2 regions of the Exiguobacterium sp. s152 genome follow, and region 1 is predicted to be linked to the other one. Evidence: a T-box and tRNA genes for the amino acid it is inferred to sense, from the RefSeq annotation. Region 1 holds a T-box; the other holds one or more tRNA genes.
What was found. A T-box is a leader RNA that pairs with one kind of tRNA and senses whether it is charged. The one in region 1 lies ahead of argS (arginine--tRNA ligase), so its partner is inferred to be a tRNA-Arg.
Positions count from the first base shown of each region.

Region 2: it encodes a tRNA-Arg, which carries the amino acid that the T-box ahead of argS (arginine--tRNA ligase) is inferred to sense. The anticodon was not compared.

Region 1 is NZ_JACSLX010000004.1:18,176-21,596, reverse strand. It holds gene KNP72_RS08520 (GGDEF domain-containing protein) at 1-1,394, opposite strand, end outside; T-box leader at 1,549-1,761, shown strand; gene argS (arginine--tRNA ligase) at 1,814-3,421, shown strand, end outside.
Region 2 is NZ_JACSLX010000001.1:507,384-510,804, reverse strand. It holds gene KNP72_RS02600 (hypothetical protein) at 1-352, shown strand, start outside; gene KNP72_RS02595 (MerR family transcriptional regulator) at 411-1,106, shown strand; gene clpP (ATP-dependent Clp endopeptidase proteolytic subunit ClpP) at 1,149-1,724, opposite strand; tRNA gene KNP72_RS02585 (tRNA-Arg) at 1,876-1,948, opposite strand; gene KNP72_RS02580 (RNA polymerase factor sigma-54) at 2,072-3,214, shown strand; gene KNP72_RS02575 (glutaredoxin family protein) at 3,216-3,421, shown strand, end outside.

The DNA.
Region 1 (3,421 bases):
AAATCATCGGTGCGGAGCACTTGGCGGATGCGGCGACCAAACTCTTGGAGCACGCTGTCTCCGACTTGATGACCGTGCGTGTCGTTGATTTTTTTGAAGAAGTCGATATCGAGCATTGCGACGGAAATCGGGTACATCGAGCCGTCCGAGATTTGTTGAATCCCGTATTCATAAAAAGCCCGTGCATTGGCAAGCAACGTCAAGCTGTCCGTCCGGCTCTCGGTATAGAGGCGGTCGCGTTCATGACAACGACTGATCGTTCGATTGAACGATTTGAGCAGTTTGACAATCTCACGTTGAATGATGGGCGGATAGCCATAGACGTGCTCGCCGGTCATGACGAGCCACGTGCGGATGCCTTCGATTTCCTCGGAACGGACCGAGATGAAGCTATGATAGTCTTCATCGAACTCGTTCGATAACGGGGCGTCCCATTCAAAGCGCATCTCATACTCGACCGAGGCTTCGTTCGGATAGGTTGCATCGAGTAAATCAAAGACGACGTGGCGATCGATCGGCTGGCGCGTCTTTAAATCAAAGTAAAGTGTGCGATCGAACAGTTTGAACTCGACGAACCCTTCGTCGTACTCGTTGAGTCGTTCACATTGACTGAGGAACACCTCAATCGCTTGCGCCTCGCTTTGTGACAACGACACGGCTTCTTTTGCCTCATCATATTGTTCAATCAACGATTTGAAGGCGTCTTGCCGACCTTTCTGGATGATGAGCCGCTTAATAAAGAAGGTGAGTGCGGCGGCGATACTGCTGACGACAAGCAAGTTCGTCTCACGGAAGAGCGAGGCTGCTAAAATGAAGACGAGACTGACGATATACGTGTAAAACGCGATGTTTAGAAAGTCGCGGACCGGGATATCGACACGGAACCACCAACCGACTTGATACTTTTGTACGACCGTGTTTAAGATGATGGCCACAATCAAGCCGGCAAGCGGCAGAAACGAATCTTGGGAATAAAAACCGAGACCGGTCACACCACCGAGTGCCAAGTAGACGCTGGCCGGGATGGCGATTTCCAAAAACGACGTGATGGCGTTCCACGGATACGTAAAACGGAACCGTCGAAGCGCGACGCGCGGTTTCAAGTTGACGAACTGGAAGACGAGTAGTCCAATCTGATTGACGAACAGCGCTGTCTCAAAATCAAAGAATAAAAAAATAATTAAGACGATACTTTCTGAAAAGGTAAAGTAGACGCCTTTCCGTTCAATGGAGTCCATTTGAAAAGTAATGACGAGCAACGCAATCAAGATGAACGGTAACGGCTCGATGGCCGGCATGTTTAATACGCCTGTAGCGAACAAGATGAGGGTCAAACTGAATAGCATACTCCAAATACTCCAACCGAGGACGGACATCTTGCGGAAATGGTTCATGGTTCCCTCCTATGTGGGAAAAATTCAATTATGTATGGTAGAAGATTCGGCACAATCACGCCCGAGTCCTGCCTATCCACCATAATGGCGGAATTCTAGCATTGAGTCTATATGAAATATCCTCTATAATGAAATTGCTTTTCAACCACATAGACGAAAGTCGATGAAAAAGAGAGTAACGATCGTTCCGTCAACAAAGCGACCTAGGGATTGGTGAGAGCCTAGGCTGACAAACATCGCGAAACGCACTTTTGAGATGCTATCCGAACTTGAGTAGGCGTAGCCGGGGGACCCCCGTTATCACCGATAAAGCGGTCTGCGTCAAGCAGGCAAGAAGAGTGGTACCGCGGGCCATCCCGTCTCTTTGCATCTGTGCAAAGGGCGTTTTTTTTATGAACAAATGATAAGGAGGAATTAGAATGAGTTATGAACGCAAATATGCGGAAGCCTTGTCCCGTGTCATCGGGGACGAGTTGACGCTCGACCAGATTGAAGCATTGATTGAAAAACCGAAACATGAGGCACACGGGGACCTTGCTTTCCCGTGTTTCCAACTTGCGAAAGCCTATCGTAAAGCACCGGTCATGATCGCGACGGATATCGCAAACGACTTGAACGATGAGTTGTTCACGAAAGTCGAGGCGGCCGGCCCGTATGTGAACGTCTTCTTGAGCCGTGACGTCGTCTCACAAGAAATCATCAACACGGTGCTCGATGAACAAGCGGACTATGCGACGCATGCGACACGCAACGAGACAATCGTCACCGATTTCTCGTCACCGAACATCGCCAAACCGTTCTCGATGGGACACCTTCGTTCAACGGTGATCGGGAATGCCATCAACCAAATCGCCCGTAAAAACGGTTATGACGTCGTCGGCATCAACCACCTCGGAGATTGGGGCACACAGTTCGGTAAACTGATGGTCGCCTATAAAAAATGGGGCGACGAGGAAGCGGTCCGGGCACATCCGATTGCTGAGCTCTTGAAGCTTTACGTCCATTTCCACGAAGAAGCGAAGACACAACCGGAACTTGAAGACGAAGGCCGTGCGTGGTTCAAGAAACTCGAAGACGCCAACGAGGAAGCGACTGAGCTTTGGACGTGGTTCCGCGAAGAATCACTCAAAGAGTTCCAAAAAGTATATGACCTCCTTGGTGTCGAATTCGACAGCTTTAACGGGGAAGCGTTCTATAACGACAAGATGGATCGCGTCGTCGCCATGCTCGAAGAGAAAAACCTTCTCGTCGAAAGTGAAGGGGCGATGGTCGTCTCACTCGAGGACGAGAACTTGCCACCATGCTTGATTAAAAAGAAAGACGGCGCGACGCTTTATGCGACACGCGACTTGGCAGCTGCCGTCTATCGTCATGAGACGTACAACTTCGTCCAGGCGAACTACGTCGTCGGCGGTGAGCAGGCGCTTCACTTCAAGCAGCTGTTCTCGGTTCTTCGTAAACTCGGCTACGACTTCGTCGACGGTATGCACCACGTGCCGTTCGGCTTGATTTTGCAAGAAGGGAAAAAGATGTCGACACGTAAAGGTCGCATCGTCTTGCTCGAGGAAGTGCTCAAAGAAGCAATCGAGAAAGCACAAGCGAACATCGCTCAGAAGAATCCGGAACTTGCGAACGCGGACGACGTGGCACGCATGGTCGGTGTCGGCGCGGTCATCTTCCACGATTTGAAGAATGAACGCATCAACAACATCGAGTTCGACCTCGATAGCATGCTCAAATTCGAAGGCGAGACGGGCCCGTACGTGCAGTACACGAACGCGCGTGCGAACTCGCTCCTTCGTAAAGGTAACTACGACGGCTCGACGTTCACTGGCGCAAACGACGACCACACGTGGGGTGTCGTGACGATGCTCAACGCGTTCCCACACGTCATCACACGTGCCCACGAACGTCGCGAACCATCAATCATTAGCCGTTACGTGCTCGATTTGGCGCAAGCGTTCAACAAGTATTACGGTCATGTCCGTGTCCTCGAAGAAGATGCAGGCAAACAATCACGTCTCGCC
Region 2 (3,421 bases), on a different contig from region 1:
GTCGGGGACGTCGGTCAAACCACCGCTCCCGACGGTCCGGGTCGGAACCGTGACCGCGGAAGTGAAACAGTCGACGTACTGTTGGTCGGATGGGGGCGAGGCGGTATGCGAGGACCACGGTTTGCCGGAGGCGGATGACCTGCAGCTCGTGCCGGTCGAAGCGGGTGCCGAGATTGATGTCGAGTTCCACGCCGAGCCGTCGAACGCCTCGTTCCATCAACTCGTCGATGGGGAACTTGTCCCGGCTGAACCGGTCGTGCCAGACGAGCCGGGCGTTTATGTATTCGAGACGGGCGGGGATTGGCCGCAAGGCGATAGCCGCTATGTATTCGGGGTCGAGGTCAAAGAATAAAGATGTTGACCTGTCCGCTACGGCCGGCTTTATGATAAACGAGAAGGGGGGAACGCCAATGATTCAAATCGGAAAAGTGGTCCATCTAACGGGGTTGTCCACTAAAGCAATCAAATGGTATGAAGCAAAAGGACTTGTCCAACCGACTCGTTTAGAGAATCAGTATCGGTTATACGGGATGGAAGAAATAAGGCGCCTGAACGAAATCAAGTTACTACGTCAAATGGGCATCTCGCTCGAACAAATTCAAGCGGCAGAAAGTGTGAGCGGGTTACTCGACAGCAGACTTGATGAGGTTCAACGTGAGATCGAGGCGTTGCGACAAGTCGAGCAACAAATTAAATGGATGCAAACAGGGGGAGATTCAATGAAAGTACGTTATGAGAAGTGGGACCAACCGAAAATCGTAAACGGCTATGTATCCGAACTCACCAAAATCCCATTCGTTTGGGAAAAACTGCAACCAGAGCTGACAACAGACGAATCATATGGCATCTGTTTAGCGAAAGAAGAAGCCTATTTAGCAGGGATGACTAATCCTGTGACAGGTAAAGACGGAAGACAGGTTGAACTGTCGGCAGGACGGTATCTTGTCGCCACGGTCGAAGGGGGAATTCCAGCTATCCCTACGACATATAATCAACTTCTAGCATTGCCGGATGTAACGTTGCGAGATGCACTCGATTTTGAGCGCTATATTCATGGACAAGACGGAGCCGACGACTTGATTGAAATTTGGTTGCCCGTCCAATAACAAAGAAGTGCCTTTCCCGAAGTCGGGAAAGGCACTTTTGGATTAACGCGTCATGACTTTGTCGATGAGACCGTAGTCTTTCGCTTGTTCAGCTGACATGAAGTAGTCGCGCTCTGTGTCGCGCTCGATGACTTCAAGCGGCTGGCCTGTGTTATCAGCCATGATTTGGTTCAATTTCTCACGCATCTTGATGATGCGCTCGGCATGGATTTTGATATCCGATGCTTGACCTTGCGTACCGCCGAGCGGTTGGTGAATCATGATCTCCGCGTTTGGAAGCGCGAAGCGTTTGCCTTGTTCACCGGCTTGGAGCAAGAAGGCACCCATCGATGCGGCCATTCCGATACAAATCGTCGACACGTTCGGCTTGATGAAGTTCATCGTGTCATAAATCGCCATTCCGGAAGTGATCGAACCACCCGGGCTGTTGATGTAAAGTGAGATGTCCTTATCTGGGTCCTCGGCTGCAAGGAAGAGAAGCTGGGCGACAATCGAGTTGGCGACGTTGTCGTCGATTGCACTTCCGAGCAAGATGATGCGGTCCTTGAGCAAGCGTGAGTAAATATCGTACGCGCGTTCCCCGCGACCTGTTTGTTCGATAACTGTTGGAATTAACATTGAATCTGCCTCCTTTATGTAGGTTGTAAACATATCATACCGCTATAGTCAATGTTGGTCAAACGATAGTCATCGTTTTTGACCTATTCCACGGTTTGACGATTCTAAAACGACAAAAGAGGCCAGGCATATGCCTGACCTCTTGCTGTGATACACCCGGAGAGATTCGAACTCCCGACACCTGGCACCGGAAACCAGTGCTCTATCCCCTGAGCTACGGGTGCATGTTCTCTGACACGATTTATTATACATTTGTTTTTTTAAAAAAGCAATCCTGTTCGGCTCACTTTTTTTTGAGCGCGATTTCCCGCTGTTCGATACAATAGGAAGCGAGAGGGGTGTGACCGATGCAACGGCAAGAACAACAACAACTTCAAACACAACAGCTGACCCAGGACATGGTTCGGCGGCTGCCGATTCTCGAGGCGGACCGGACCGCGATCGCCTTTCAGCTCGGCCGATTGGCTCGACGCAATCCATGCATCGCCACGGGGAGCGGTGCGGTCGAATGGGTGGCCGATACGGCTAGTGGGTTCGAGGAGCGATTGTTCGAGCAAATCGAGGAAGGGAGCGGGACCGAGTCCCAGCGTTCGCTCCAGAAACGGCTCGTCCTCGCGCTCGACCATCGCGGTCTACTACCGGAGAGCGACTTCGTGCTCGCCCATCGTTTCGAGGTCGATGTGGCGGACATTGAGGCGGCGCGCCAGGCGCTCTTGTTTCTAGAACCGACAGGGATCGGGGCAAAGAATGAGCACGACTGCCAATATCGGCATGCGATTGAACATGACGATCCACTCGTCTTGGACGTGTTCGAGGCGCTCGACGCGCACCTTGACGACATCCCGGGACGACTCGACATCTCGGATGCCGAGTACGAACGGGTGACGCGTATCGTAGCGACACTCCCGAAGACGCCATTATTATATGAAGGAACCGAACACGTCGTTCCGGAACTTGAAGTCGTCCGTCGTGACGGTGAGCTCGTGACGACATGGTTCAGCCCGACGCTCGATGCGGCTCGGGTCGGGGACGATCGCGAGGCAAAATGGTGGCATGAGACGCTCGAGATGCGGAACGCGACGCTTCGATTGGTATGGGCCGTCATCGCCGAACGCCAACGCGATTGGTTGGACGGGAAGCTCATCTTGCACCCGTTGACGCGAAAAGAAGTCGCCGAACAAATCGGCAAGCACGAGTCGACCGTCGGCCGGGCGATTCAAGGCAAGTACGTGACGACCGAAGGCGGCGTGATGGCGTGGCGTCACTTTTTCGTCCGGGCGACGCATGGGCAATCGCCGTTCATGGTGAAGAAGGCACTCGCCAAACTGATTCAACAAGAGACGTCGCCGCTGAGCGATGCCGCACTCATGCGCGAGCTGGCAAGGCTCGGCTATACGGTGACACGACGGACCGTGGCGAACTATCGGGAGGCGCTCGGTTTTGGAAACTCGCGAGAGCGGGAACGACAACTATGGAAAGGAGGGGACTGACATGGTCCTGACGTTATACCGCCGTGCTAACTGTTCGCTCTGCGAGGAGGCGCTCGTCATGCTCGAATGGCTCATGGAAGACTATCCGTTCGAGCTCGAGCAGATCGACATCACCGGCAACGAAGAACTTGAAGCGAAGTACTTGTTTGAGATCCCTGTCGTCTTACACGAGGGGCGTGTCATTAGTCAAGGTCGATACGATGACAG